DNA from 4 places in the Alkaliphilus metalliredigens QYMF genome. Region 3 is predicted to be linked to each of the others. Evidence: riboswitches for the same ligand, from Rfam matches in the RefSeq annotation. Region 3 holds a riboswitch; each other region holds the start of a gene.
What was found. Region 3 has a riboswitch for cobalamin ahead of AMET_RS02625 (hypothetical protein). Riboswitches for the same ligand answer to the same signal wherever they lie in the genome.
Positions count from the first base shown of each region.

Region 1 (8,088 bases), 1.0 Mb from region 3:
ATGATGGGGATTTAGTTGAAGCCTTAGTATATCTTGAAAACAATAATAAGTTTAAAGCTTTTAATGCTGGTAAAAAAGAAGACTTTTTAGATAAGGTCAAGGAGGTAATTAGGAAGGGAAATAATACTCGCTTTATTATCAGGAAAAAGGAAAGGACAATTCTTAACCTTTCACTGACATTTACAATTATAGTAGGTGTATTTACTTTCCATGTGTCTCTTGTCGCATTGATTATAGGTCTACTGACAGGATGCAAATTCAGATTTGAGAAAAATAGTGGAGAAGATATGAAGGTAAATAGCATATTGAACAAGGTACATGATAACATAAATAATTTTAAAAAAGATCTACATGACGATGTGCCAACAGAAAAAGAGTAATTTATTTATATGAATTATGAATTATGAAATAGTCAATATAAAAATAACCTGCCTAATGCGTAGGTTATTTTTATATTAAACGCACAAAGGGAATTGTAAGATTATTTACAGTAATAGGAATCTATTTCGTGTATAATTTAACTAGATGCAGATTGTAGTCAGGGGGAATGATGAATGAGCGGAAAAAAGATTCTTATTATTGAGGATGAGGTAAAAATAGCCAGGTTTCTGGAGCTAGAGCTAATGCATGAGGGGTACCAGGTAGCACAAGCCCATGATGGTAGGAAGGGTCTTGAGATGGCGGAGCGGGAGACCTTTGATTTGATTATTCTCGACATCATGCTTCCATATATGAATGGGATAGAGGTGTTGAGAAAGATTAGACATAACTCAGAGGTTCCTATTATTATGCTGACTGCCAAGGATGAAGTGATGGACAAGGTCATAGGTCTAGATATGGGGGCTAATGATTACATAACAAAGCCCTTTGCCATAGAGGAGCTTTTAGCCAGGATCAGATCAGCCTTGAAGACAAAAAACCATGGCATTTCAGAAGGCAGGTCTTTACAGAGTGGGAGTTTGAAGCTTGACATTGATAAACATAAGGTTACCTATGATGAAGAAACCGTTGAGCTTACAAAGAAGGAATTTGATTTATTACACTATTTTTTAGAAAACCATGACATTGTACTCACTAGGGATAAAATTCTTCAGACCGTCTGGGGTTATGACTACATGGGAGATACCAATATAGTTGATGTGTATATTAGATACTTGAGAAGTAAGATAGATGATAAATATAACAAAAAGATTATTTATACAATCAGAGGGGTGGGATATCTTTTAAAAAATGAGTAATAAGCGTAAATTCTTAAAGGTAGTTAAAGAAATACTAGGTTTATTTGTTTTGATACTGACTGAAGTTTTCAAATACATAAAAATTGGACTCAAGCAACTGCATGATATCTTTATTGAAAAACTTCGATTTTCATTAACATTTAAAATAATATTAGTCTATGCGCGAAAGACCCTCTCCATTTTATTGTTATTTGGATTGTTTATTCTAGGAGGTTTTATCCTACTGAGTGGATGGAATGCACAGGAGTCTATGAAAAGAGATTTTTATCTTGTCTCAGATTACTTAACGGATGACATGAGATCAGCAGAAGAAAAAATCAAAAGACTTGCAGAACTTGACAACCTTATCATTTCTATATTTGACGAAAACAGTAATGGCCTATATACCACTGAGGGTGACAATAATGCTGTGGTTTTTTATGGAGAAATAGAACCAGCAGAGGGCTGGGGCATAAATGGTAATTATGTGTTAGTAAAAGAGGAGCTTTCTATTTACGATGAACCAAGTGGCATTTTCAATCAGGAGGAGGATAACGTTGTCTATGCCATGGTATTAAGAGAAGATGCCCACTGGAATGATGTGCCTGTTCAGATTCAAATCAAGAACAGAATGACAAAAGAGAAAACGCGCTTAGTTCTTTTGGCACTTGTATTATTAGGAATCGATATATTTCTTCTCCTAACTGTTTTAATTTCGGGGGCAAGGTCCAGTAAGAAAATTGTCAAACCAATTGAAGTGATGACAAAGGCTGTTGAGAATATAACGATAAATGAGATTAATACCCGTTTGAGTGTAAGTGGTTCTCAGGATGAACTTAAAGATCTTGCAAGAACATTTAACAGCATGCTTGATAGAATACAGCAGTCATACGAGCAACAAAATCAATTTGTTTCTGATGCATCCCATGAGTTGAGAACACCTATTTCAGTGATTCAGGGCTATGCAGACCTACTTGTCAGGTGGGGAAAGAAGGATGAAAAGATACTGGAGGAATCCCTAACTGCAATTAAAGAGGAATCTGAAAATATGAAGGACTTGGTGGAAAAACTTCTTTTCTTGGCAAGGGGAGATAAGAACACCCAAAAGGTTGAGAAGAAAGATTTCTATTTAAATGAACTGATAGATGATGTTGTTAAGGAAACAAGAATGATAGATGGATCTCATCAGATTATTAATCTAAAGAATGAGGGTATTTTAATGAACGCAGATCCAAGACTCATAAAAGAGTCCTTACGAATTTTCATAGATAACTGTATAAAATACACACCTAGTGGAGGCAGTATTAAAATTGAATCCATTCTTAAAAAAAATGAGGTGGAAATTTCTATAGAAGATACAGGCATTGGCATTTCAAAGGAAGATTTACCTAACATATTTAATCGATTTTATAGGGCGGACAAGTCAAGAACCAAGGGAATAGACGGAACAGGGGGGACAGGCCTTGGACTTGCCATAGCAAGCTGGATTATTCAAAGACATAATGGTCGAATTAAAGTAGAAAGCCAGATAGATGTAGGTACTAAAGTCGTGATCAATCTTCCGAGACATGTGCACCCGGACTTATAATAAACAATGAAATAACAACATGATTGACTCGTATAGTCAGCGCTGCTGTTGCTTAATAAGTACGTTGACTAGGCGAGTGGATGATTGAAGTTTTGAGGAGGCAATTGGAATGTTTTAGATATTTTTCAGCCAGTACGGAAAATATTTTGTTGAGAATTAAGTTTTTAAGTGAAAACTCAGATTTATTCGATTTCATAGTGGGTACTGATTTAAAGGATATTGATGAAAATTACAATGCAAATAATTTGATAATAAATTGACAATACTGGAAAAATATACTACTATGATATTATAAAGTAAAAATTATGATAAATACTAAGTCATGAAGACGAACTAGCTATATTTCAACCATGAAGGTTGTTCTAAGGGCTATAACTGTATTCAGTGACTTTATTAATTTTTTGAGGGGGATGACAAATGGATAAACAATTATGGGAAAAAGCAGTGGCGTTTCATGGGCATGAGTGTCCAGGGTTAGCTATAGGCTATAAAGCCTATGAGGCCGCCAAAGAAAAACTAAAGGTTGGTTTTTCAAAGGATGAAGATATAGTATGTGTAACGGAAAATGATGCCTGTGGTGTAGATGCAATTCAACTATTATTAGGATGTAGCTTTGGAAAGGGAAATCTTATTTATCGTGGTACTGGAAAGCAAGCCTTTAGCTTCTTTAACCGTACCACTGGAGAAAGTATGAGAATTGTATTGAAACCTTCTGACAAGAAAATGGATAGAGGAGAAAGACAAGCTTATTTGTTAGAGGCACCAATCGAAGAAATTTTTGAATTTAAAACACCTAAATTTGAATTGCCAGAAAGAGCAAGGATTTTTACCACGATTGCCTGTGAAGATTGTGGAGAGGGAGCTCCAGAGCATAAAATTCGCTTAATGGAGGGGAAAAGGGTTTGTTTAGATTGCTTTAAAGATTATTCTAGGGAATTATAAAACGAATTAGTTATATTTGTTTAATAAAGTCATGAAGGCACATTCTTTGCTGAAGCAAGAAGTGTTTTTATGGCTTTTGTTTTTAAAAAGGATAACTTCAACTATTCATTAAACTGGGTACTCTTTATGTACTTGATGAAGAGGTTTCTACAAAGTAGCTTGTAACGCAGCCTTTAACCATAAAACCGCAAAGGTTTGGTATACAGTTAGAAAAATTCTACTTTAAAGAAGTTATTAAATTTTATAAGAAAAATAAAAATCTTAAAATAGGAGACAGGTATATGGGTAAAAGTTACAGTAATGTTTCAATGGCTATTATTAGAAGGCTACCTAAATATTATGAATACCTAAAGCAGCTTATAGATAAAAATATAGATAGAATTTCCTCAAAAGAATTAAGTCGTATGATTGGATTTACACCCTCACAAATACGGCAAGACTTAAATAAGTTTGGGGGATTTGGCCAACAGGGATATGGCTATAACGTAGAAGTATTGTATGGAGAAATTGAAAAGATACTAGGCCTAAATCAGAGCTACAGTATCGTGGTAGTAGGAGCGGGAAGCCTAGGCCAAGGTATTGTTAATCATATTGATTTTGAAAATTGTGGATTTGATTTAAAGGCATTGTTTGATATTAAATATAAGTTTATGGGTAAGAAGATTAAGGGTGCCCCTATCTTTTATATAGATGAGTTGCAAAAGTTTATAAGTGAAAACCATATTGATATTGGAGTAATCTGTATGCCTGAGGAGTTTGTACAAGATACTGCAAACAAATTAATAGAGTCAGGTGTATCTGCTATTTGGAATTTTTCACCTATAGATCTTGACGCCCCAGAAGGAGTAATTGTAGAAAACATGAATCTAAACAATGGTTTGCTTACCCTATCTTATTTTGTAAGCAACAGTGGAAAAGATCAGGTTAAATAACGCAATATGATTTTAAATAATATTTGTTTTTATGGAAAATAATTTGACAAAATTGCTATAATATAGTATTTTTAAATAGAAATTTAAAATAATTAAAAATTTAACAAAAAATAGCTTATAAGGTGCTCTTTCATAGAGTTAAAAGGGAAAGTGGTGTAAATCCACTACAGCCCCCGCTACTGTAAATGGGTATGAAATCCGCGAATGCCATTGGGAAACCGAGAAGGTCGGAGAGTAAGATGATCCATAAGTCAGGAAACCTGCCTTATATTGTTATAAAACGAAACCTTCGGAGGGGAGGTGTTTTTTCTTGAGGATTTTTTGTTTTGATTTGAGATGAAACCACGAAGGTTTAGTGTGCAATCATGAAGATTGTTACTTTACTTTTTCGTGGTTTTTTGTTTTAGAGTCACAAATTAGTTGTTGAATTTGAGAGGGGCGAAGTATTATGAGGGATGTAGAAAAAATTGTGTACTGGAAAGATGCTTGGGAAAAAAAGAAAATGGATACTAAAAAGTCTGAAGTTTTTTGGGATAACAGAGCAGCGTTCTTTAATACAAAGGTTTCTCTAGAGAAAAATGAATCCAGCGACATTATAGACTTGTTATTAAAAAAAGAAATGTTGCATGAAGAAATGTCGGTATTAGATATAGGCTGTGGACCTGGAAAACATACCATTCCGATGGCACGTATTGTAAAGAAAATCACTGCTTTAGATATTTCCGAAAATATGCTAAACCATCTTCAAAACAATGCTAAAAAGATGAATTTAGATAATATTAAAACATTGAAGAAAGATTGGAAGGATATTGATTTAGAAAAAGAAGGGTGGAACAAAGCCTTTGATTTCGTATTTGCTTCTATGACACCTGGCGTATTTGATTTTAATACCCTAGAAAAAATGACAAAGGCTAGTAAAAACTATTGTTTTTTAAGTGGATTTGTTGATCGAGAGGACTCTATTTTTGATGAAGTAGAAGCAGAAATTTCAAAAATATATTCTTTGGAAAAACGAAAGGATAAAAAAGTATACTATGCCTTTAATGTTCTGTGGCACTTGGGTTATACCCCAGAGGTGTTTTACCTGAATAGAGAGTGGGAGGACATAAGAACAGTAGAGGAAACATGGCAGTTATATGTAGATAAGATTTCTATGCAAGTTGAATTAAAAGAAGAAGAAAAAATGTATATCAAGGAAGAACTAAAAAAACATCAAAATAATGGCAAGGTAAAGGAAAAAACAAAGGTTAAAATAGGTGTTTTGACTTGGAGTGTATAAATGTAAGCATATATTCACAGGGGAGTTCTATTTCCTAAAATAAAATAGCTCGAAGAGGAGTGAAGGATATGAGTTGGAAACAATGGAAAAAAGGAATGGTAATGATTGTAGTAGGTATGATGATGTTGTCACTTATTGGTTGTGGGACAGATACTTCACAAGAAGAAGTGGAAACCGTGGGGTCAAACAATGAAACTGAAGCAAATAAAGAAAAAGAAGATGTGGTGCTAAAGCTAGGAGGCGGAGACTGGGGATATCCATCACCCTATCTACATTATTCCAGAGGACCTGGTATTTATAAAATGCAGCTGATTTTTGATAGTTTGTTAGAATACGGTGAAGAAGGGTTAATTCCATGGCTTGCCAAGGAATGGGAGGTTTCGGAAGATGGACTTAACTATATCTTTACGCTACAGGAGGGGGTAAAATGGCATGATGGTCAGGTCTTAACAGCAGAGGATGTAAAGTTCTCCTTTGAGTTTTCGGAAAAACATCCTCCAGTACAGAATTATATTATGGTTGGGGATCAGTCAATAATAAAGGAAATTGAAATTCTAGAGGATGGTAGGGTGAAATTTACTTTTGCAGAAAAGAATGCAACTATTTTAGAAAAAATAGGAACAGTAAGAATCATTCCAGAGCATATTTGGTCAGAGGTAGAGGATCCAGAAAGCTTCCAGGATGAAAGAGCAGTAATAGGCTGTGGACCCTATACATTAACGAACTATAGTAAAGAACACAGTACCTACGAATTTACAGCTTTTAAGGATTATTGGGGACCAAAACAGAAGGTGGAAAAAATTCAATTTGTGCCTGTGAGTGATGAAATTATGGCATTTGAGAACGAAGAGATAGACCAAATCGGTGTAGGGGCCGATTTATTGGATCGATATATGGGAGATCCTACTTTTACAGTGTTAGAGAATCCAGCATTTTGGGGATACCGTTTAACACTTAATATGGAAAAAAATCCGATATTTAAGGAAAAGGAGATTCGTCAAGCGATTGCCTATGGTATAGACCAACAAGAAATGGTGGACAAGGTGGAAAGGGGTGCTGCTGTCGTAGCAAGTGCAGGTTATTTACCAGAGGACCATGTATGGTATAATCCAGCAGTGAAAAAATATCCTTTTGATGAGGATAAGGCTAAAACATTGTTGGGAGATGAAAAAGTATCGTTTCAATTATTGACGGGTAATTCCAATGCAGAGGTTAGAATAGCAGAGCTAATGAAAATTAGTTTAGATAAGGTGGGCATTGAAGTAAATGTACAAAGTGCCGATACAAAGACCAGAGATAATGCCATAGTAACGGGAAACTACGAAGTCGCCTTGACAGGACATGGAGGCTGGGGTAACGATGCGGATATATTAAGGACACGATACAGTGATATTCTAGGCTATGACAATGAAGAAATAAATAAGTTAGCCCTAGAGCAATTACAGGAATTAGATACAGAAAAAAGAAAGGAAATGATTTTTTCCCTACAGGAGTTGATTTCAGAGGAAATGCCTATGATTCCTATTTATAATACCACTGGCTACACTGTCTATCGACCTAGTACCTATGATGGGTGGATGTATATGTTTGATCATCACAATGTGAGCCATGGTAAGTTATCCTACTTAGAAAGAAAGTAGTTGGTGTTCATGATCAAAGAGAAAAAAGATAAAAAGGATAAGAAGGATAAAAAGGATAAGAAGAGACATATGAGAATAAAGCAATATATGATTACCTTCTTATGTATTATCACCTTAAATTTCTTCATCCCCAGACTCATGCCTGGGGATCCCTTTATCTTTTTATCCTCAGAAGAAGGTCAGATACATACCACTTTTTCCTCTGAGGAGATAGAAAGATATAAAGTGTATTATGGCTTGGATAAACCGTTGCGACAGCAATATGTCTCCTATGTAGGCAATTTATTTAAGGGGGATTTAGGATATAGCATACATTATAAGCAGCAGGTGCTTACCATTGTCCTTGATCGCATCGTTTGGACATTATTTCTAGTGATGGGATCTGTTTTATTAAGTGCTACTATTGGTATTTTTTTTGGTGCTATATCAGCCTATTATAGAAACAGTCCTTTAGATAAATTATTATATTCTGGATTAATCACACTTTCAG
Region 1 covers NC_009633.1:1,565,944-1,574,031, forward strand. The annotation lists gene AMET_RS07450 (DUF4342 domain-containing protein) at 1-380, shown strand, start outside; gene AMET_RS07455 (response regulator transcription factor) at 555-1,238, shown strand; gene AMET_RS07460 (sensor histidine kinase) at 1,231-2,805, shown strand; gene AMET_RS07465 (FmdE family protein) at 3,223-3,747, shown strand; gene AMET_RS07470 (redox-sensing transcriptional repressor Rex) at 4,029-4,679, shown strand; cobalamin riboswitch at 4,783-4,961, shown strand; gene AMET_RS07475 (class I SAM-dependent methyltransferase) at 5,128-5,958, shown strand; gene AMET_RS07480 (ABC transporter substrate-binding protein) at 6,027-7,598, shown strand; gene AMET_RS07485 (ABC transporter permease) at 7,608-8,088, shown strand, end outside.
Region 1: linked by a shared signal. The riboswitch ahead of AMET_RS07475 (class I SAM-dependent methyltransferase) and the one ahead of AMET_RS02625 (hypothetical protein) in region 3 are both predicted to bind cobalamin.

Region 2 (8,088 bases), 630 kb from region 3:
CTCACAGCAGATGGTAAGCTCCCCCTCATTAAAATTGAGCAGCCTGAAGATATAATTTCAAAGGAATCACAAACAACAGGGCTATATCATTTTGCAATCCTGTTACCGAGCCGGGCTGATTTAGGAACCATAATAAAGAAACTAAGAGAAATAAGTTATCCATTACAGGGAGGATCTCATCATGGTATTAGTGAAGCCATTTATTTAGAGGATCCCGATGGAAATGGAATCGAAATATATGCAGACACGCCACCTTCCACATGGAAATGGGAGAATGGAGTGTTGCCAGCAGAAGGAAAGGCATTGGATATAAAAGGCCTGTTAGCGGAAGCTGAAGATAAAGAATGGAAAGGAATCCCCTCTGAAGCACTGATTGGACACATACATTTAAGTGTGTCAGAGCTAGAAAAAACAGAAGCATTTTATCATCAGGGTATGGGATTTGATGTGGTAATGCGAATTCCAAGGAATGCAGTCTTTTTCTCTACAGGCGAGTATCATCATCATATAGGAACAAATATCTGGAACGGAATAGGCGCTCCTGCGCCTTCGGAAAATAGTGTGGGCATGAGTTCATTTTCTGTTGTGTTTCCTAGTGATGAAGCTAGGGAAAAAGTCATAAAGAAACTAAGGGATCTTAATTATCAGGTAAAAAAGGAAGAAGGTGTATTCATCACTGAGGATCCTTCGGGAAACCAGATTAGACTTGTGGTTTCAAGGGACATCTAAAAAAGTCCTTCAGTGACTTATATATTTCAAGTAACATAGACAATTTCCCTTCATATAATGTAATAATCAATATTATGTAGTGATGGGGGATAATTATGAAGATCGTGATACGCTCTAACATAGCAGTAGAATATCTAAGATTTCATAACAAAAACATAAAGATAAATAAGCCAAACAAAGGTAAAGTCCATAAAAAGGCTCACAAGAAATGGTCCTGCTTGCCTTATGCTGGAGAAACACGAAAGCCCATAGGAATTGACCCAGCCGCTGGTTCATGGCCCTTGTACTTCATGAAAAGAAGTAGAACTGGGAGATTTACGACACTAGATGGAAAAATGATTAGACTTACAATACAACATCCAGACAATATCGATTTCTGTAAAGAGCTATCGATTGTCAAGCGTGTACTAAAGAATATTACATGTGATCAAAGGAAAATTGCAGAATACTGGGGAGACGGGCCACCTACAAAGCAATGGACCCCTATCATAGATCGGTTGGTAGATACCTATAACCTTAGTCCAGCTCAATCTGCTCGTGTAATTGCAGCAGTTCAGGCGGGAATGAGCGATGCACTTGTCATCACTTGGTTCTATAAATACCTTTGGGACGTTCCCCGTCCAAATCAATTGGATTCAAAACTGATTACAGCAATTTGTACTCCAAAATTTCCAGCTTATCCATCAGGACACTCTGTTATATCGGGAACAGCTGAAGTCATCCTAAGTTATTTTTTCCCTCCAGAAGCTGAGCGTTTAAAAGAATTAGCCCAAGAGAACTCTATTTCACGCCTATATGGAGGCGTACACTTTCCATCGGATTTAAACGAAGGACTAAGACTTGGAAGGCAGATTGGAATGCTGATTGTAGATATATTAAAGTGTCAGCTTGATGGGAATAACAATGGGATTGATAGACCTTCAACACAGGATTTAAATGCGAGGTTACATCCCCATCCATACAATCAGGTGATTCCATATCCCTCTAGAGTTAGGTCATGTAATTTGCCACTTTTACCAGAGTAGTTAGTAACCATTTGTTAATATGTTATGATATGGATAAGCAATGTCACGCTTCTTATCTATATCAACTATTTAAAAAAAGAGAAATCCTCTTTCATTTTAGGATTTCTCTTTTTTAAAGTAAAAATATATTTTACATATTTTAAAAGGGTAACGGGCCTAGGATAATTAATTAGAACCCTAGAGCTCATAGAGGATAAAGTAATCTCATTATTTTAACCTCTAAGGGTAGTCGCAGAAGAGGCATTGGTTCTAATAATCAATGAAATGGCAAAGACCACAACAATCAGCCCAGTGAATAGGAAAGAAATGGAAAAATCAATTGAGCTACTTAAAGAACCAAGTGCAAGAGCAATGAGACCAATGGAAAAATCAATGATACTCTCTTGTACAGATAATACAGTGGCTCTTGTGCTGACGGGGGATAAATCAACCAACCAAGCAGACAAGACAGAAATACCACCATTAAACCCGATACCAGTTAGCAGGCTGCTAATGATTAAAATCGTATATTGACCGGAATCTAGGTAGTACAGTATGGAAACACCCAAACCTAGAAGGCCTATGGCTGGCCAGGCCACCATTGAACGTCCCCAACGATCAGATAGATGTCCTGAGATAAGAGTGGAGAAAATGCTAGCAATTCCAAAAAAAGTAAAATAAATACCAGGGTTACTGATTTCGGTCACTCTGGAAATGTAAAGTGTCACAAAGGAAAGTAAGGCGCCAAAGGAGGTTGCAGTTAATCCTATGCCTAAGTAGATCGCCCAATATTTTTTATCAAGCAAAACTGATAACATGGAATTAGAAATCCTTAAATTTGTAGATTGAGTGATTTCTACAAATTGAGTTTTAAATAGAAGAATGAGAGCAATAAGACCAAATAAAAAACAAGTCATAAACCAAAATCCAAAGCTAAATTGATTCATAATGAAGGATGAAGTAGCGGGACCCACCAATAAAGCAAAGGCGCCGATCAATCTGTAAACCCCCATATAAGTACCCACTTTATTTACTGGAGCCATATCAGCAACAGCAGAAATTGAACTAGATAGAAAAGCAGATAGGCCAAGGGCCTGAAGCATACGGGCTAAAGTCAATAACCAGAGGCTATTGCTATAATAAAATAATAATGAGGTTAGAGCAAAGCAGGCAGTTCCTATGAGTAAGGGAATTTTGCGGCCAACACGATCTGCCAAGGGTCCGAAATAGAAGCGCAGACAAATAGCAGTAATAAAAAACAAGGCGGTCTGAAGACCCGAGTGAAACTCAGTGCCACCAAGTTTTAGTATATAGAGTGGAAGTAAAGTGAAAGTTGAATTAAAGATGACCATGACTAAAAAATTAACAATAAACAGGAATGACAGATTTATCATTTTTTTTGATTCCAAAAGTGTAACCTCCTCTTAAGTTCCAGAAACAAATAAAATACGATGATATAGATAAAGTATTACTTCCATTATGACATAAACTCAAAGTCTTTTACATATAAAATGAGCTGAAGGTCGTCAAAAAATAAGAGAAGGTAATGGGACGATGAATTGAATCATTGTCCCATTACCTTCTGTATTTAATCAACAGAACCGTCCCCTTGATTTCTTGACAGGAAACAATATACAATATATACTGAAATTGTTAAAAATCTAATATTCTACGATAATAGGTTTGAAGGATCAAGGAAGTTGAGCCTTCAATTAAAAGGGAAACAGGTGTAAATCCTGTACGGTCCCGCCGCTGTAAAAGAGTAGTAGTGCAAAATATGCCACTGTTGATATGGGAAGGCTTTGCACTGTGATGATACTTGAGTCAGAAGACCTGCCTATTATTATAAATCACAACTCTACGGAGGATAGGGGGGTATGTTTTGATAAAATACAGGTTATTTTACCAATGATCTCCTTATGTAGTTAAGGAGATTTTTTGTTGCAGAAATTTGTTAATAACAGCAACTGTACTGGTGAAATCTTCAGTTGATAAGAGTTATAATATTAGATCTATTTTAAATTAGGAGGAGGAAAAGCAATGAAATGCAATAAAATAGTAGTGATGATATTGGTTTTAGCATTAAGTTTTTCTATGGTAGGCTGTAATACAGCGACAACACAAGCAAGTGGAGATATTGGTGAAGAAAAAACACAGCTGGTATACGCCAGTACCAAGGATATAAGGGATATTAACCCCCATACCTACTCTGGAGAAATGGCAGCACAAAATATGGTTTTTGAATCCTTAGTAATAAATACAGACGAGGGGGTAAAACCTTGGTTAGCTGAAAATTGGGAGATATCAGAGGATGGGAAGACCTATACCTTCAAATTGAGGGAAGATGTGAAATTTACTGACGGAGAGGTGTTCAATGCAGCAGCAGCTAAGATGAATATCGATGCCGTCATGAATAATTTCGAAAGACATGCATGGTTAGAGCTAGTAAATCAAATCGATCATGTGGATATTATAGATGACTTTACCATTGATTTAGTCCTAAAAAATGCTTATTATCCTACCCTTAGCGAATTGGCATTAACGAGACCCTTTAGATTTATATCGCCTAACTCCTTTATTGATGGCAACACGAAAGAAGGAGTAAATGGTTACATTGGAACAGGTCCTTGGGTGCTTAGTGAGCATAAAGAAAATCAGTATGCAATATTTACTGCCAATGAATCCTACTGGGGTGAAAAAGCAAAGCTTAATGCCGTTAAATGGCAAGTTATGCCGGATCATCAAACCATACTTCTTGCCCTTGAAAAGGGAGAGATTGACCTATTATTTGGAGCTGATGGAGACATGGTTGATTTAGATTCCTTTAAGGCTTTAGAAGATAGGGGGAAATATGTTACTGTAATGAGTGAGCCCATAGCTTCTAGGGCCATCCTATTAAATTCAAATAAAGAGATTACAGGAGATATCAAGGTAAGAGAAGCCTTGCAATACGCCATAGATAAAGAAGGCATCGCCGAGGGTATACTTAATGGTTCGGAATCCGTAGCAGATACCGTACTGTCTCCTACTGTTGCCTATTGCAATGTAGACTTGGAAAAAAGGTCCTATGATATAGATAAGGCATCAAAACTTTTAGATGCAGCCGGTTGGACTTTAGGTAATGATGGTTATCGGTACAAGGATGGTGCTAAAATGGAAATCACTATTTATTACAATTCCGATAATAGTCAAGAACGTATGATCAGTGAGTATATGCAAGATAATTTAAAAAATGCAGGTGTAAACTTGAAAATAGTTGGTGAAGAAAAACAAGCCTTCTTAGATCGACAAAAAACAGGAGATTTTGACCTTCAATATTCCTTATCTTGGGGTATTCCCTACGACCCTCAATCCTACGTATCTTCATGGAGAATCCCAGCCCATGGTGACTATCAGGCTCAAGTAGGACTTGAAAAAAAAGCGTGGCTAGATGAAATGATTGGAAATGTTATGATAGAAACCGACGAAAATACACGACAGGAAATGTACAATGAGATACTAACTTATATCCACGATGCCAGTGTATACATACCACTAACTTATTCTAGAACAAAAGCGGTATATGAACCTTCATTAAGAGGTGTTGGTTTTAATACATCCCAATATGAGATACCTTTTGAAAACATGTATTTTCAGCAATAAAGCTAAACATAGGATTCCTTACTAGGTAAGGAATCCTATGTAAAAGATGATGTTTAGATCTGAATTAGTAAGGGGGGCAATCAATGAGAAATTATATAATTCGCCGAATATTATTTATTATACCGATATTAATAGGAATAACCTTCATTTCGTTTTTGCTAATTAATTTAAACACCAGTGACCCGGCAGAAGTTGCCCTAAGGGTCAATGAAATTACCCCTACCGATGAAGCTGTAGCAGCCATGCGGGAAGAGTTAGGTTTAGACAAACCTTTTTTTGAAAGGTATATTATTTGGTTGGGAAATAGTCTTCGCTTTGACTTTGGAAATAGTTATATAAATAACAAGTCAGTTTCAGATGAAATGCTAAGCGCATTACCTGCTACACTATATTTGGCAGCAATAGCACTGATCATGATTTTGGGAATTAGTATTGTGGCAGGGATTTTATGCGCTATATTTGAAGACTCTATAGGAGATAAAATAATACGAGGAATCATATTTGTTGGGACGGCAATGCCTAACTTCTGGGTGGGGCTACTACTAATGTGGTTGTTTGCTGTAAAATTGGACTTGTTCCCTACCAGTGGGATGAGTGGTTTTAGCTCAGTGATTTTGCCGGCAGCTACATTATCCTTAAGCTATATTTCCATCTATACGCGATTGATTCGAAATAACATGATACAAAATAAAAATGAGAATTATGTACTGTATACCCGTATAAGGGGTTTAAAGAATTGGGCTGTCACGAAACATATATTTAGAAATTCAATCCAATCCTCTATTACGGCACTAGGGATGTCAATTCCTAAACTTATAGCTGGAACTGTAATTGTAGAAAACATTTTTGCATGGCCGGGAATTGGAAGATTGTGTGTTAGTGCTATATTTAATCGAGATTATCCTATCATTCAAGCCTATATTGTTATGATGGCTCTATTGTTTGTGGTATGTAATCTAATTGTAGATATTATTAGTGCATCCTTAGATCCTAGGATAAGGAGGACAACATAGTATGTATATTTGGAAAAAAATTAAATCAGATAAGCTTGCGGGGGTATGTTTGTTTTTCCTTGTGACGATTATTCTGTTGGGAGTTATAGCACCGGTAGCTGCTCCCAATGATCCTGTGGAAACAAATATTACAGAAAAGCTTTCTGGTATCAGTCTACAATATCCCTTTGGTACAGATCAGCTTGGGAGATGCATTTTCTCTCGGCTACTCTATGGGATCCGTACTACAGTGTGGATGTCTATTTGGACGACGCTGGCCACTATTTCTATTGGAACAATATTGGGGTTTGTGTCAGGGTACTTTAGAGGGTGGATAGATGAGATCATCATGCGTTTATGTGATGTGATGCTATCTTTTCCTAGTGAAGTGATGATACTGGCCATCGTAGGAATGCTAGGGCCTGGACTGGGTAATATCGTTATAGCTAATATTATTGCCAAGTGGGCTTGGTATACTCGGATGATAAGATCCATTGTGATACAGTATATGGATAAAAACTATATTTCTTTTGCTAAGGTAGTGGGTGGGAGTCCCTTTCATATTATGAAAAACCATTTGTTACCGGGGTCTCTAGGTGAAATCGTGGTATTAGCCTCTTTAGATACAGGAGCAGTTATATTGAGTGTTTCTGCATTATCTTTCTTAGGGCTAGGGGTGCAGGCACCAACTCCGGAATGGGGCATGATGCTGAACGAGGCCAAAAACATTATGATTACACATCCCACAAAAATGATTCCTCCTGGTATCGCTATATTAGCGGTGGTGGCGGCTTTTAATTTTATTGGAGATAAAGTGAGGGATATTATGGATCCTAAACATATGGATAGGAGGGTGAAAAACAATGAGTTTGTTGAAAGTGGAGAATCTGTCTGTAGTTGATTTGCGTAACGGGGAAAGAATCCTTCACAATCTGAACTTTTCTCTTGAACCCGATAGCTGTCTTGCCATTGTGGGGGAAAGCGGTAGTGGTAAGTCTATGACATGCAAGGCCATATTAAATTTGACCAATCCTTGGCTGGAAGTAACGGGAACTGTTTTCCTTCATGGAAAAGAAATCAAAAGAAATGATTCTGGTGCCATGCGAAAGATCAGAGGTAAAAACATTTCAATGATTCTACAAGATGCAATGACAGCTTTTGATCCTCTCTATACTATAGGTTATCAAATAGAAGAGACCCTTTGTGAGAATTTAAAGGTGTCAAAGAAGGATGCAAGGGCAATGGGGATAGAAGCTATGAATAAGATGAGTATTTATGATGCAAAAGATGTACTGAAAAAATATCCTCATCAGTTATCAGGTGGCATGCTCCAAAGGAGTATGATTGCGATTGCTATGGTTATGAAGCCAGATATTATTATAGCCGATGAGCCTACCACTGCTTTAGACTCTATCAATCAGCGTGATGTGGTAGAACAGTTTGAACTATTACAAAGTATAACCGGCACTGCGATCTTATTTATATCCCATGATTTAGGTGTTGTGCAGAGGTTAGCACAAAAAGTATTGGTGATGAAGGGTGGTGCTTGTGTAGAGTACGGAGATGCAAATCAGATTTTTAAAGAACCTAAAAATGATTATACTCGCTATTTAGTAGAAACTCGCATTGCTCTTTCACAGCCTTTTCACAAAATTATGAATAGGGAGGAGGTTAAAGTTATAAATGTTAAAAGTTCAAAATGTATATAAAAGTTATTCAAA
Region 2 covers NC_009633.1:4,843,737-4,851,824, reverse strand. The annotation lists gene AMET_RS23605 (VOC family protein) at 1-729, shown strand, start outside; gene AMET_RS23600 (vanadium-dependent haloperoxidase) at 825-1,754, shown strand; gene AMET_RS23595 (MFS transporter) at 1,967-3,142, opposite strand; cobalamin riboswitch at 3,396-3,588, shown strand; gene nikA (nickel ABC transporter substrate-binding protein) at 3,774-5,375, shown strand; gene opp1B (nickel/cobalt ABC transporter permease) at 5,459-6,388, shown strand; gene opp1C (nickel/cobalt ABC transporter permease) at 6,390-7,268, shown strand; gene AMET_RS23575 (ABC transporter ATP-binding protein) at 7,231-8,076, shown strand; gene AMET_RS23570 (ABC transporter ATP-binding protein) at 8,051-8,088, shown strand, end outside.
Region 2: linked by a shared signal. The riboswitch ahead of nikA (nickel ABC transporter substrate-binding protein) and the one ahead of AMET_RS02625 (hypothetical protein) in region 3 are both predicted to bind cobalamin.

Region 3 (8,088 bases):
ATCCTCATCGATGGTTCCTTTAATCCCTAAGGAGGTAAAGGATATTTCCATGGCATCAGTGGGGAGGTTTCCTTCTCCAATAATACGGGAGAATTCTTTGGTGGAGGCTGAAAATATGAGCTTAAGCTCATCCCATACACTCTGGATGTTAGATAAGTGCTCTTGGTAATATTCTCTTTGATCCTCTAAGGATGCTAAGTACGCCTCCTGTTCTACTTGTAGTTGTAAGTTTCTTGCTATGGATTGCTGAAGCTCTTGTTGTTTTGCTTCCACTAGCATGGCTTTTTCAGTTAACTTAGATTTTTCAATGGAGAGCTTCTCCTTACTTTCGGCTAACTCGTCTAAAAGTGCTCCGGTGTTACGGGTCAAATCCCGCAGTGTGTTGAGCCTTCTTAGTAAAGCGGAAAGGCTATCTGAGGATAAAACGATCTCCAGGTAGGAGCCTGGACCTCTTCTTTGATAGCTCTTTAGGACATGCTTTAAGACATCTCGTCTTTCTTCATAGGCCAACTCTTCATTACGGGTTAGGTTCTCTAAAACCTTTAACTCCCCTTCAATGACTGATAGATCTAGGAGGAGCTCCGTTTCTTCATTTTCCATTTCTTCTATTTCCTGTACCAGTATAAATAGGTTTTCAATGATTTGTCTTTCTTCTTGGGAAATGCCAGTCAAATTTTCTTGGATTTCAGAAAAAGGGTCCGCTTGTTCTGTGGCCATACTTAAAGGTAAAAACAGCAAAGTAAATAGTATGGCAAAACTAAAACTCATGATTACTCTTGTCTTTTTTGTTTTGAACATGAAGATTACCCCTCTCTTGAACCAAATCAGTAAATCCTTATGATTTTTCCATTATAAACTAATTCTACCAGAATATTTTATATACGACTACTTTTATATTGGATGTCTTTGTTAGGATGAAAATTTAGGGGGAAAGTACCCATTGAATTAAGTGTTATTTTACCCTACCATTCTCATTTAGCCCTATAGAGATACGATATTTTGTGGTGCACCTAAAGTTAACCACAGGATAATGTGGATAAGGGCATAATACTGTTGATAAGTAAAAATGGTTATCAATAGTTATCAACAGTATATAAATGATGTTAAACAATCTCATGATTCCCTTAGATTTATCTCTGGGGCACTGTCATATTTGCTATTTAAGCAGGGCAAATGGAAATATGTAAAAATAGCAGGGGGCAGCGCCTAAAATGATAAAAGCCCTTGACAAATCCAGTATATTTGATAGATTATAATTAGCACTCTATTCAATAGAGTGCTAATTAAGTTGATTATGGTAGTATCAGACGAATTTTAATAGGAGGAGAAAAATACAATGATAAAAAAAGAATTTAAAGCAGAATCGAAGCGATTACTAGATTTAATGATCAATTCAATTTATACCCATAAGGAAATATTTTTAAGAGAACTGATTTCCAACTCTAGTGATGCAATTGATAAGATATATTATAAAGCATTGACGGATGAAAGCATGATCTTCAACAAAGAGGATTACTACATAAAAATCACGACGGACAAAGAGAATAAGATGCTGATAATATCTGACATGGGAATTGGAATGACAAAGGAAGAGCTGGAGGAAAATCTAGGTGTTATTGCACAGAGTGGTTCCTTTACATTTAAAAAAGAGAATGAAATAAAGGATGGCTTTGATATCATTGGACAGTTTGGGGTAGGTTTTTACTCTGCATTCATGGTTGCGGATTCAGTGACGGTGATTAGTAAAGCATTAGGAAGTGACCAAGGGTATAAATGGGAATCAATAGGTGCAGAGGGATATACAATTGAGCCCTATGAAAAAGAAAGTGTTGGAACAGAAATCATCCTAAAACTCAAAGAAAATACAGAAGATGAAAAATATGAGGATTACCTAGAGGCGTATCGGTTAAAAACCATCATCAAGAAATATTCAGACTTTATCAGATACCCAATTAAGATGGATATTGAGACAAGCAAGCCCAAAGAAGGGGCAGAAGGTGAATATGAAGAAATAGTAGAAGAGCAAGTTGTCAACAGCATGGTGCCAATGTGGCGAAGAAATAAAAATGAGCTAACAAAGGAAGATTATGATCTTTTTTATTCTGAAAAGCACTACGGTTTTGATAAGCCACTAAAGCATATCCATATTAGTGCAGACGGAGCAGTCAGGTACAATGCAATTTTGTTTATACCTGAAAAAATACCCTATGATTTCTACACAAAGGAATATGAAAAGGGATTAGAGCTCTATTCCAGTGGGGTACTCATCATGAACAAGTGCTCAGACTTGCTTCCTGATTATTTCAGCTTTGTAAAGGGAATGGTTGACTCTGAGGACCTATCACTGAACATTTCAAGGGAAATGCTTCAACATGATCGTCAGCTGAAAATCATTGCTAAAAAAATTAAAGAAAAAATTAAAAGTGAATTAGAATTACTGCTGAAAAATGAGAGAGAACGTTATGAAGAATTCTACGATAGCTTTGGTAGACAGATCAAATATGGGGTTTACAGTGATTTTGGACAAAATAAAGAAACACTGAAGGACTTGTTACTATTTTACTCTTCCAAGGAAAAGAAAATGGTCACTTTAGATGAGTATGTAGGTAGAATGAAGGAGGACCAAAAGTACATTTACTATGCTTCGGGAGATTCTATTGAAAAAATTGATAAAATGCCTCAAACAGAGCTCTTGGCAGAGCAGGGCTACGAAATTTTATACTTTGCTGATGACGTAGATGAATTTGCTATTCGCGTGCTGGTAGATTATAAAGAGAAAGAATTTAAGTCTGTATCTAGTGGAGACTTAGGGATTGAAGAGAAGGATGAAAAAGAGGAGCAAGAAGAGCAAACACAAGGTAGTAAAGAAGTGTTCGCATTTATGAAAGAAGCATTATCTCAGAAAGTCAAGGATGTTAGACCCTCTAAGAGATTAAAAAACCATCCAGTATGTCTTGCAACCGATGGGGATGTGACCATCGAGATGGAAAAAATATTAAGTGCAATGCCAAATAATCAAGAAATAAAGGCCGAAAGAGTTTTAGAGATTAACATCAATCATGATGTATTTAAAACCCTAAAGGAAGCCTTTGACAATGATCAGGAAAAGCTAAAGATCTATACAAATGTACTATACAATCAAGCATTGCTGATTGAAGGACTGACAATTAACGATCCTGTAGAATTTACAAACGATATATGTAAGTTAATGTCATAGTTAAAGTTTCTTAAGCTAAGAACAAGACATGTAAATAGTGAGTAGAAACCCTCTGGAGAATGATTGGTATTCAGAGGGTTTGCTATGGGCGGAAGCTGTCACCTTGTCTGACACAAAATAGCCTCATCATCTTTGACCAGTTATTTTCTGTCCCATGGCTAAAACAGTTGATTTATTATTTTTCCAATGTTATACTTAAGTCGAATTGAATATTGTGTTAGACAAGCTTTCATTTAAAAATGAAATGGGAAGTTTGGTGAAAATCCAACGCGGTCCCGCCACTGTAATGGGGAGTCTTTTTATTAAGTATACCACTGGATAATATCTGGGAAGGTGTAAAAAGATGATGAACCTAAGCCAGGATACCTACTTGTTTAATTTGACGTTTTTCAAACCCACGGTGCATGGGTTTGGAGGCTTTTGATTTTATGCTTTTATATCTAGGAATTGCTCTCTATGATTTATATTCTTCTTCCTAAATGTACAGTATAGAGACAAAGTATATAGCCTTTTATTGCCTGCACATACATAGTAAGTGTGGGCTTTTATTTATAAAAATGTCCAGTTACACAATATTCACAATATATTATCACAAAAGGAGTAGATGTGTTGTGAAGAAAAAACTAAGTATTTTATTTGGTGTTGCGTTATTAATGTTAGTTTTGGTGGCTTGTGGAAGTAATGAGGAGGAGGTGAATACTGCTGAGGATGATGGACACGAAATTCCTTATGAATGGAGCGGTGTTTATACCTTTGAAGAAGATACTTATACTTTGAAGTTCAACAAAAATGAAGGAGATGAGAGCTGTATGATAGCCTTTATCTCAAAAGAGAGTGGTATAACAGACATAGAACACCATGCCATTCATATCATGGAGGCTGACATGGAAGACATTGCAGCGGATTCTCATTTTGTTGCAAAAGATGAATATGGCTATAACTTGATTTTAAATCCTGATACAAGCAATTTTACCATTGATATGGAGAAGTCAGGAGAATACTTTTTATTTGTAGAACATTTTCCAGAAGAATTTGACTTACAAGTACTAGATTCCAGTGGAAATGAACTTATGGCAAAAGATATGGTTGAATATGAGGGTGATCATCAGCATTAAGGATGTTATTTTGTACTTTGGATGCTTGCCCGGGCATCCAAGGTGATTTTAAAAGGTATATTTGAACTGGAGGTGATTCAAGTGCATTTGTCAGATGGTGTTTTGAATCTTCCTATGGCTGTAACGACTTCAATCGCAGCCGGGGGAGTTATGATTTATGCGATTAAAGGGATAAAAGAAGAAGAAATACCTAAAATCAGTTTGATGACGGCGGCTTTCTTTACCTTTGCATTAATAAGTATTCCTATAGGACCAAGTAGTGTACATCCTTTATTAGCAGGGTTGCTGGGTATTATGCTGGGTAGGCGTAGTCCTATTGCTATTTTTATTGGATTACTGCTACAGGCCATCATTTTTCAGCATGGAGGACTTACCACTTTGGGAGTCAATACATTGCTTGTTGCTTTACCAGCTTTGGCTTCCTACAAACTATATTCGAAATTAACATGTAACAAAAAATCACCTGCCATATGGGCTGGTTTTATAGGGGGATTTGCTGTTTTCACCTGTGTTTCCTTACTGATATTGGTTCTTTTTATGACAGATAGTCGGTATAGTGAAGGTTTTTTTTCTGTTGTTAATGTCTTGGCAGTAGGCTATCTTCCATTAATTGCAATGGAGGCAATTCTTACTGGATTTATTATTTCATTTATATACCGGATTCGTCCTCATATTTTAGAAACAACATCTTAAATAAATTAGATGTACAAAGGAGTCTTTTATGGTATCCACTAAACCGACAAAGAGAACAGACTATCATAATGGTCACGAAAAATTAATATCTTGGGGGAGAAACTGGGAGACTAGGACCAAAATAATGACTTGCTTTATGACAGCATTTGGTTTAATTGGTTTGGATAAGTTATCACTCCTGATTTTCTCCTTTTCTCTACTGTTGCTCATTGTAATCTCCATGGGATTTTCAATCAAGTATATACTCTCTAAGCTGGTGTTACTACTGCCTTTTCTGGCTTTAATGAGTGTGCCCCTGATCATTGGTCCTGGATTTCCAGTCACCAATGATCGGTTTGTTTTTCCTTTGATATTAACTTTGAAAGCATTATCTGTTTCTTTACTTATGTTTATTATGATTTTAAGTCAACCGCTACAACAATTTTTAAATGCTTTGTCCCATATGCATCTGCCGCCCTTCTTTATTTCGATTCTTTTTTTGTCATGGCGGTATACTTTTGTTTTATGGGATACCTTAAAAAACACCCAAAGTGCATTGGTTTCTAGGCTATTCAATACTTCATTTAGGAAACGTACGTTTAAAACCTATGGAGAGGTTATGGGAGGGATACTCATTAAATCAATTGATAGATCTGAAAAGCTTTATAGAGCAATGATTGCCCGGGGATTTTCAGGTAGAATATCTAGTTCAAAGCCCCAGTCTATTACAAGGTGGGATATCATAAAGTCATTTTTATTTGTGGGTGTGATCATATCACTTAATATCATTGAAAAGTGGTGGTTCGTATGAAGGCAATTATGATCGAGGGGTTGCGTTATAATTATCCTGATGGGACCCTGGCCATAGATAATATATCTCTTACCATAGAGAAACAGAAAAAAATTGCTTTTTTGGGTGCCAATGGTAGTGGGAAATCTACTTTGCTACATCATTTAAATGGACTGATTATTCCCCAGGAAGGGTCCATAAAAATTATGGGAAATGTAATAAACAAAAAAAACATTAGAGAAATCAGAAAAGCAGTGGGAATGGTTTTTGATAATCCTGAAGATCAATTATTTTCCACAACGGTCTATGATGATGTTGCCTTTGGTCCTAGAAATTTAGGTTATGATGAAGACGCGGTACATGACTGTGTTAATAAAGCACTATCCTTGGTAGGGGCAAAAGAACTACAGCAACGGCCCCCCTATAATTTAAGCTTAGGGCAGAAGAAAAAAGTATCCATTGCTGGTATTCTTGCTATGAATCCAGAAATCATGGTGTTGGACGAACCCTTTTCAGGATTAGATCCCTATTCCCTTGAACAACTTTTATGCATATTAGAAAGATTATATAAAGAGGGAAATACATTGATCATTAGCACACATGATGTGGACTTAGCCTATAGCTGGGCTGATGAATGTGTTATATTGAGGGACGGAAAATTATTGGCCCATGGTTCTACCCAGCTACTTGAAGATAAAAGTCTCATGGAAAAAGCCAAGCTACAAGTACCTAATTTATATTCCATTTTTAAAGATACTCCCTTAAGGCCTAAAAATAGTGAAGAGGGAAGGGCGTTATTAGGGAAGTTACTTGAAAAACAGAGTAGATAGAAGTGAATATAGGATATTGAACTATGGATTAAAATAATAATTTCAAGGGGGTTGTTTAATCATGAAGCGTATCAGTATTATTTGTATGATTATATTATTATTTGCTTTTACCGTATCACCGGTTTATGCTCATAAAATGCTTATTGAGCCCATAGAGGATGGGGTGATAAAAGTAAACTACGAGGATGGTAGTGTTTCTAGTAGAACAGAAGTGGTGGTGTATGATTCTAATGGAGCAGAAATTTTAACAGGAAGCTTAGATGAAAATGGCTACTTCTATTATGATACTGATTTAGATGCCACACGTATTGTAGCCGATGATGGGTTAGGTCACCGTGTAGAGTGGCAGGTAGGGGATCCAGCAGTATATAGTAATCATGGCTCCAAGTGGAAGAAAATAAGCTTGGTTGTTGCTATATTCGTGGTCATCGGATCTGTTTTCTTTCTACGGAATAAAAAAGCAAAAGAGAAAGAGTTGTTAGGCACTCCAAGAGACTGAAAATTATGTGGTGATTCTGTAGAATTTACAAACAATCTATTAAAATGGATGTCATCCTTAAATATGAAAGCCACCTTCAAAGGCATGGGACCTGAGGGTGGCTTTTTTTATATAATAGGAAAGTTCTCTTTCCTATTATATAAAAAATAGGGGTTGTAGGGGATGGAATCCCCTGCCCGCTCTCAGGAAGGTGCTCAGCCAGCTTCGCTGGTGTCGAAGGAAACCTAGGGTTTCCTAGCGAAAGCGTCGAAGACGCTTTTTTTATATGATATTTAAATCAAGATTTTCTAAGGAAATGAATCCAAGGCAGATTCTAAAAAACAAGAATATCCAGTATTTTCATTGATGGGGTGACACTCAAGTCAATAAACCTATTACCTATTTTAATCAATGGCTTCATAGGGGAATCTGGGTTTTTGGCAATGATTTCACCAACATCTCCATTTTCCAAGATGACCCTAGAGCCTATATAAAAATCGGATAATTTACTGACAAAGGTTCTAACAATCTTTTGATCAAGTACGCCAAAATAATCATTCATAAGTTCTTCAGCAATTTTTAAAGCAGACTGCTTTCCTTTATAAGGGCGAGTGGAGGTCATGGCATCAAATATATCTGCCACGGCAATGATTTTGCCAAACAAGTGAATTTGTTCTCCATTAATGCCAAGTGGGTATCCTTTTCCATCCTCTCTTTCGTGATGCTGAAGAACGCCTAGGGCGATATCGTGGCTGAAGAGGGTATTCTCTCTAACCAAGTGATATCCATAAATAGGATGTGATTTAATCTCTTGAAACTCCTGGTCATTTAACTTACCAGGTTTAGAGAGGATACTTGGCGAAATTTGTGTTTTCCCAATATCGTGGAGGAAACCAGCATAGATGAGTTTTTTTAGTAACGCATCCTCTAGCTTTAACGATTTTCCAATAAAGGAACAGTAAATTGCCACATTAACGCTATGATGA
Region 3 covers NC_009633.1:542,808-550,895, forward strand. The annotation lists gene AMET_RS02615 (coiled-coil domain-containing protein) at 1-798, opposite strand, end outside; gene htpG (molecular chaperone HtpG) at 1,337-3,217, shown strand; cobalamin riboswitch at 3,424-3,605, shown strand; gene AMET_RS02625 (hypothetical protein) at 3,829-4,332, shown strand; gene AMET_RS02630 (CbiM family transporter) at 4,354-5,025, shown strand; gene AMET_RS02635 (energy-coupling factor transporter transmembrane component T family protein) at 5,054-5,815, shown strand; gene AMET_RS02640 (energy-coupling factor ABC transporter ATP-binding protein) at 5,812-6,624, shown strand; gene AMET_RS02645 (hypothetical protein) at 6,686-7,123, shown strand; gene AMET_RS02650 (HD-GYP domain-containing protein) at 7,437-8,088, opposite strand, start outside.

Region 4 (8,088 bases), 620 kb from region 3:
TCATTTAACATAACAATGACATGAAAGTGAGATGGGGTTAAATCTGTATGTTCCAGATTTAGATTAGGTCGAAATAACTTTTTTCGAAACAATGGAAATAGAGTAAGAAGCTGGTCAACAACATATTCTAGATTGTTCTTGTTCATGGTATTTCACTCCCGTTTAATAAATGGTTTACTCATAAAGACACATCATTGTCAATAAAAAAACTGGGATCAGAGAGGATTTTAGTAATGAATTAAAGACAACATGTAATGAAATGATAAAAAACCATAAATGAATTGACTTTTATTATTAAGGTGCTATAATAGTTATGTTAATATAACTATTATGTTGTTTATTAAACCATAAATTAAACTATGTGTCAATGTGTGTATTGATAGGAATTGGAGGATATTGTAATGAATCAAACAAAACAATTAGGAGAAGGAAGCGTTCTGAAGCTACTATTAAAGTTTTCCATTCCAGCCATCGTTGGTATGTTAGTGAATGCATTATATAATGTAGTTGATAGAATATTTATTGGAAATGCCGTTGGTTCATTAGGACTAGCTGGGCTGACAGTTACTTTTCCCATTATGCTAATGATGATGGCCTTTGGGGTTTTAGTTGCAATGGGTGGAAATGCACTAATGTCAATTAAATTAGGTGAGGATAAAAAAGAGGACGCAGAACAAATTTTGGGAAATGCAACTACCTTATTAATTGGGATGGCTTTAGTGATTACAGTTGTTGGATTGATTTTTATTGATCCCATTTTACAATTTTTAGGGGCAAGTGTAGATGTATTTCCCTACGCAAAGGCGTATATTACAATTATATTATACGGAACTGTCTTCCAAGCGATTGGTTTTGGGTTGAATAACTTTATTAGAGGAGAAGGAAACCCTAAAATAGCCATGCTAACGATGCTAATAGGTGCAATTACAAATATTATTTTGGATTATATTTTTATTATAAGGTTCGGATGGGGTGTAGAGGGTGCGGCCTGGGCAACACTCATCGCAAAACTAGTATCTGCTATTTGGGTATTATACTACTTCTTAGGAGGCACAAGTGTTGTCAAGATTAAAAAGAAAAACCTTAAGCTAGAATTGAATATTGTGAAGGGGATTTTCGCTATTGGATTGGCTCCCTTTGCAATGCAATTTGCTGCTACTTTCTTAAATATTATTTTAAATAATAGTTTGAACTATTATGGAGGAGATTTAGCGATTTCTGGTATGGGAATTATTTATAGTATAATGACATTACTTTTAATGCCTGTTATTGGAATCAGCCAAGGTGTGCAACCAATTATCGGATTTAATTATGGTGCTAAGAAATTTAACCGTGTTAAAGAAGCACTACTATGGGCAATTTTAATGGCTACAATTATTGTAGTTACTGGATTTATTAGTATTAGAGCTTTCCCACATCAGCTGGTTTCTTTGTTTAATCCAGAGGATCTGGAACTCATAGAATTTGCAAGTCATGCATTGAAGATATTCTTATTCTTTCTTCCTATCATTGGATTCCAAATAATAGGAGCCAATTATTTTCAGGCGGTAGGAAAGCCAAAGCAAGCGATGATATTGAGCTTGTCTAGGCAAGTGTTAATTCTAATCCCAGCCCTATTAATTTTACCAAGATTTTATGGGTTGAATGGTGTATTTATGGCAGCCCCGTTGGCTGATTTAGTCGCCTCAATTATAACAGGGCTATGGCTAATGAAGGAACTCCAAGGGTTAGACGCAGCACACTTTCATAATCCGTTAATGGAGAGTTAATGAAGAATGAAATATAGATGAGCAACTCAAAATTACTTATCTATAATAAAATCATATAGATCATTACAAAAGGGTGTCTTCAATTATAGACACCCTTTTGTAATGGTCTTCACTCCTTAAGGATACACTTCATATAATAGTAATAAAGGAGTCTTAACTTGTAGGGAAGTAGGAGGAGGATCATGGGAAAAAAAGCTGGAGTTGGCCTAGATGCAACGACAATTGCTCTTTTTGTGTTTATTATTTCAATATTTGGTGCTAAACTAACGGGACCTAATAAGACTGCATTGATAGGTGCGTGGATTGCGGTTTTAGGAGACGTGCTACAAGCTCTGGGAGAAACAGAGGAATTTTTTGAAGAAAAATCAAAATGCAAAAAAAAGGAAGTTGAGTCAATTAAACAACACATGAATCTTTTGCAAAGACGATTAGATGAGCTTGAATAATATGCCAATAAAATGATGTTGACCGTAAGAAACAGACGGCTAAATTGAGTGGTTTCTATATAAATTCATTCTTTATGGTCACTCACTTAAATATTTTGGTCAGACTCCAGAGAGCAAGCTATTTTAAGCAATAGAGTTGGGTTATTCCTAGCTCTATTTTTATTGGAATAAATATTGCTAATTTCACAAATAATAAACTTGATGTTCATAGTAAATTGTGAGGAGGTGCGATGTATGAAGATTAATAATAGCATAGGATGTACAGTTGATGAATGTAGGTTTCATGCCAAAAAAGAATCATTTTGTAGTTTGGATCATATTAATGTTGTTAAACATGAGAAGAGTGCCAGAAACCAAGAGGCGACTGACTGTGGAAGCTTTAAACTAGAAGGATAAGGATGAGAAAATAACTAGTTGTTAAAAACTTAAAGTGAGCTTACGAAAGGACATCTAAATTATAGATGTCCTTTTCAGTTAAGAAGTTGTTAAAAAATTATTGACAGTTTTAGGAGAGATATGATAATATTTAATTATTGATAACGGTTATCAATCTACTTATTTGATTATTTTTATCCTACATAATAATAGATCATGAAATGGCTTGAATTATATCGTCTAGATTATCAAAGGGGGAGGAACATGATAAACCATTGTTATTGCCAACTTCAGAACAAGGATCAGTTTGTTAAATGGGTAATTCAGCAGCTCGGACCTGTTCTACTGGGAGTGAAACCTGCAGAAATCCTCAGCTTTCCTACAAACATATATGAAACAAATAATCATGTGGAATCAATTAAGCATTTATTTGAGTCTAGCCATAAAATAAGCTGTAAAGAATTTTATACACCCAATGGGTGCATGAAAATCTTTTTTTACAATATCAAGAGTTTGGATAATACATTAATGGAATTAAGGAACCTAAAGTTTTTAAAAGGTCTAGGATATTCACATGACTATCAAATGGATCTATATTTAGATTTAATAATAGAAAAGCTACAAAAGGGAGAAATGCCCCATGAAATTGGCATATTTTTAGGATATCCACTAAAGGATGTACTGGGGTTTATTGGGCATCCGTCATTGAAGCTGACAAAAGTTAATGGATGGCGAATCTATGGGAATCCCCAAGTATCTGATCTAAAATGCCAACAAATATTGGCGGCGAAACAGCAAATTAAGAGGCAACTGGAAACCCTAGAAATAGAAAATGTTGTTGCAGCTGTTTCCTAAAGGGGCTTTGTTAGCCATTAATTGATAATGAGAATCAATTTCATATACAACGAGAAGGGGGATGGGATATAGGATGAAGGAGATCACGGATTCTTTTCAAAAGAATGACGAAGAAAAGACAGAGAAAAGCTGTAGTTGTTCAGAATGCAACTGTTATAAAACAGGGGCTTGTGGTTGTGCAAAAAATTAAATTAGAGGGGGGTTATTAAAATGAAAAAAATCACAGTAATTTATTGGAGTGGAACGGGGAATACAGAAATGATGGCTGAAGCTATTGCAGAAGGAGCAAAAAGTAATGGTGCAGAGGTCAATTTACTTAATGTAGCTAATGCGACCAAGGAAGATGTATTTAATGCTGACGCAGTGGCATTGGGTTGTTCATCTATGGGAGCTGAAGTATTAGAGGAAGAGGAAATGGAACCATTTGTTGAATCTTTAATGGATGAAAGGTTAAAAGGAAAGCCCGTAGCTCTATTTGGCTCCTACGATTGGGGTGATGGAGAGTGGATGAGAGACTGGGATGGCAGAATGAAGGAATATGGAGCAGACTTAGTAAGAGAAGGTCTTATTATTCAGTTAACACCAGAGGACGAAGGGCTTGAAGAATGCAGACAATTGGGAAAAAAATTAGTAGAAGGATAAAACGTAATTTAATATAGATAATTTGAAGGAACAGAGAACGAGCAAATCACTGTTCCTTTTTCTTTTAAGAATAAAAAAATTAATCTTCAGAGCTGAATAGATAAAATATGGATTGACAATTAAAATTGACGCTGATATAATCAAATCAAAATTGAATACTAAATCTATTGGTACAATCGTATGTATAAGATTGCTTAAAAAGGAAGTTCGGTGTAATTCCGACATGGTCCCGCCACTGTAATGGATAAAATTTTGCGAATACCACTGTGTTATAAACATGGGAAGGTGTAAAATTTGTTATTCCTAAGTCAGGAGACTTGCCAATGAAAACAACGCTGTTTATAACTCACGAGGATGAGGAGGTGTTATTTGGAAGTAGAATATAATGTGTTCTACTATACTTAATAATACGCTTTCTATGATTAGAAAGTTTTTTTATTGTGGAGAACTCATGATATAATAACTCAGCAAATTTTTGCTGAGTTATTTTTTATTGCATCCTTTATATTGAGTTTGTGAAATATTTGTTTACATGTTTCTATATAATGGTTATAATATATACAGCAAAAGTAAAAGCAAATGACATGCATTATCAACGAGATTGTTGAACAAATGGATTTAGAGTAAGCTATTATAGATTTTAAAAGGTAAAAGGTGCTGAATTGATAAAGAGGTATGAAATGGATAAGAATTAATCGTTTTGAGATTTTGAAGATTTCAAAGCGTATATAGGAGGTACATGAGGTTGCTTAATTACATAGTAAAACGCTTGTTACAATTAATTCCCATTATGCTGGGGGTAAGCTTTTTAACCTTTGGATTAATGCATATATCTCCTAGTGATCCAGCTACCATGAAGTTATCGGCACAGGGGATCGCTGTTTCACAGGAAATAATAGAAAAAACAAGAATAGATATGGGATTAGATAAACCATTTATTGTACAGTACTTGATTTGGCTCAAAAATTTTTTGTTAGGGGATATGGGAAAATCTTATGTCGATCATTTACCAGTCATAGAAAAATTGATGAAGGCTATGCCATCAACGATTCTTCTATCAGCTAGTGCTATGACTGTTACCTTGGCAATTTCTATTCCTCTGGGGATCATTGCCGCAGCTAGACAGAATAAGCTATCGGACTATATCATACGGTGTATTACTTTTATTGGCATATCGACACCCAATTTTTTGCTATCATTATTCTTAATTTATTTTTTTGCTTTGCGTTTAAACTGGATTTCAGTCTTGCCTCAAGAAACCATGACAGGGTTGATTCTTCCGACTGCTACCCTGTCCATAGCCATGGCATCTAAATATATTCGACAGGTTAGGGCAGTTGTATTGGAGGAATTAAAAAAAGATTACGTGATGGGGGCTCAATCTAGAGGCGTTAAAGGTACGGTTATTTTATATAAAAATGTGTTACATAACTCCATGATTACAATCGTAACATTAATAGGATTATCAATTGGTTCCTTACTTGGTGGAACGGTTGTAGTAGAAACCATATTTCAGTTGCCAGGGCTGGGAAAATTGGCAATAGATGCAATTGGAGTTAGAGATTATCCAGTTGTGCAGGGTTTTGTTGTTTGGATGGCACTGATTTATGTGATGGTGAATTTAATCACAGATATATCATACTGGCTATTAGATCCCAGGACCTATAGCAGTTAGGAGGGAATAGATGCATATAACAGAAAATATGAATGCCTTATGGCTGAGGAAGAGGAAAGCCAAGCTAAATCCAGTGGCTATCAGGTTTTATATATTATTAGGGCTTGCTATCATTATGGTTTTAATCAGTTTGCTGGCACCCTATATTACACCTAATGATCCATATGCAACAGATATAAAGTTTAGGAGACTTCCTCCCTCGGAGCATTTTCTCTTTGGAACAGATGGTCATGGCAGGTGTATTCTTTCTAGGGTTTTGGTAGGAGCTAGAACCTCTATTTTTGCAGCTTTGTCATTGGTGGTCGGTACCTTTGTAGTGGGGACGATGATTGGGTGTTTTTCTGGATACTATGGCGGTGTCATTGATACTATTTTTATGAGATTGGCGGATATTTTGCTAGCCTTTCCAGATATTATTTTGGCCATTGCTGTGGCTGGGATTTTGGGTGGAGGATTAACAAACGCCATGCTGGCTTTAGCTCTGACTGGGTGGACTCAATATGCACGACTAGCAAGAAGCAATGTATTAGCCATTCGAGAAGAGACCTTTGTACAAGCCTCAAGGCTAGGTGGAAATAGTAACATGAGAATTATATTTCGACATATACTGCCAAACATAATGGGCCCCCTAGTGGTAACGGCTTCTTTGCAAATTGGGGGTATGATGATGGGGATTGCTGGCCTTTCATTTTTGGGATTAGGTGTTCAGGTACCCCAAGCAGAGTGGGGGTCAATGATAAGCGAAGGAAGAAGTTATTTGCAAATCGCCCCATGGACAGTCCTTTACCCAGGTGTGGTGATGATGATGACCATTATATTGTTTAATCTTTTGGGAGATGCCCTACGGGATTTATTAGACCCAAAAGGACAAGGAGAAATATTTAATAAAAATCAAGATAGATGAGGAGAATGAAAATGAAGAAGAAATTAGTCGTGTTATTGGTATGTATGTTTTTAGCCTCTCTGCTGACAGCCTGCATAGGAGGAAATGAAACCCAGGGAACAACTACAGATGGCAACAATGGACAAGAATCTTCAACTGAAGAAAAGATTTTGACTTTTGGTAGTACAGAATCAACAACATCCCTAGATCCCCATATGGATTGGAATGGTTGGTATGGTGTTAGGTATGGTATAACTGAAACCTTATTTAAATTAAATGACTCCTTAGTACCTGAACCATGGTTAGCGGAAAGCTATGAGAATATTGACGGGCTAACATGGAAGATCATCTTAAAGGACAATGTTTTTTTCACAAATGGCGAAGCTGTCACTGCCCATAAAGTAGTGGAAAATATGCAACGTTTTGGTGAGGTCAACTATCGTGCTGCTGTTTTTGCAACAGCAAGCTATACAGTAGAAGATGATTTAACAATACTGATTAAAACAGAAGCACCCTATGCTACTTTAATCAACGATCTTTCTGATCCCTATGCATCCATTATTGATTTGGCCACAACAGAGGATAGAGAAACACATCCTATTGGAACAGGACCCTATATATCTGTTGAATTTTTGCCTGACGAATCTGTTACTTTGGAAAAAAATCAAAGTTATTGGGATGGAACACCTAAGTTGGACAAAGTATATGTGAAAAAGATTTCTGACATGGATACATTAGCCATGGCATTACAATCTGGTGAAATTGACGTTGCTCATAATATTACATCGGATACCGTAGAATTATTTAAAGACACATCAAAATATACAGTGTCCCAGGTGGAGACTTCTCGTGCGTACATGCTCTATTACAATTTAGAGACACTTCCAGATGAAGCGGTTCGAAAAGCGATTTCAATGGCAATTGATAAAGAGTCTATCTGCACATATTTATTAAATAATTCAGCAACCCCTGCGGTAGGCGCCTTCCCTGATCGTATGGTCTATGGTGGAAGTAATCTTAAGGGTGTGGCATATGACTCTGAAGGTGCAAAAGCAATATTAGAACAAGCTGGTTATAGAGATTTAAATGGAGATGGGATCAGGGAAAAGGATGGAGAACCTCTTTCAATTAATCTAGTTCTCTATAGAAGATTATCACAAGAGGATATTGCTACTGAAATGCAATCTGCATTAAAGCAAATAGGGATAGATGTTAATGTGACGGTATTTGATAATACAGAGTATTTCAAAACAGGAGAATTTGATATTGGAATGTATTGTATCGTAACGAGTCCAACAGGTGATTCGGATGCATTTTTAAATATGACAATGAGAACTGGAATGGATAATAATTTTGGAGGATATAGTCATTCCAAAGTAGATGATTTACTGGAACAATTACAACAAGAATACGATCCAGATAAACGGGCAGAATTGACTATTG
Region 4 covers NC_009633.1:1,163,842-1,171,929, forward strand. The annotation lists gene AMET_RS05475 (MarR family winged helix-turn-helix transcriptional regulator) at 1-146, opposite strand, end outside; gene AMET_RS05480 (MATE family efflux transporter) at 402-1,769, shown strand; gene AMET_RS05485 (hypothetical protein) at 1,952-2,215, shown strand; gene AMET_RS24875 (DUF1540 domain-containing protein) at 2,450-2,611, shown strand; gene AMET_RS05490 (DUF3793 family protein) at 2,855-3,445, shown strand; gene AMET_RS05495 (flavodoxin) at 3,656-4,087, shown strand; cobalamin riboswitch at 4,239-4,426, shown strand; gene nikB (nickel ABC transporter permease) at 4,827-5,762, shown strand; gene nikC (nickel transporter permease) at 5,773-6,666, shown strand; gene AMET_RS05510 (ABC transporter substrate-binding protein) at 6,678-8,088, shown strand, end outside.
Region 4: linked by a shared signal. The riboswitch ahead of nikB (nickel ABC transporter permease) and the one ahead of AMET_RS02625 (hypothetical protein) in region 3 are both predicted to bind cobalamin.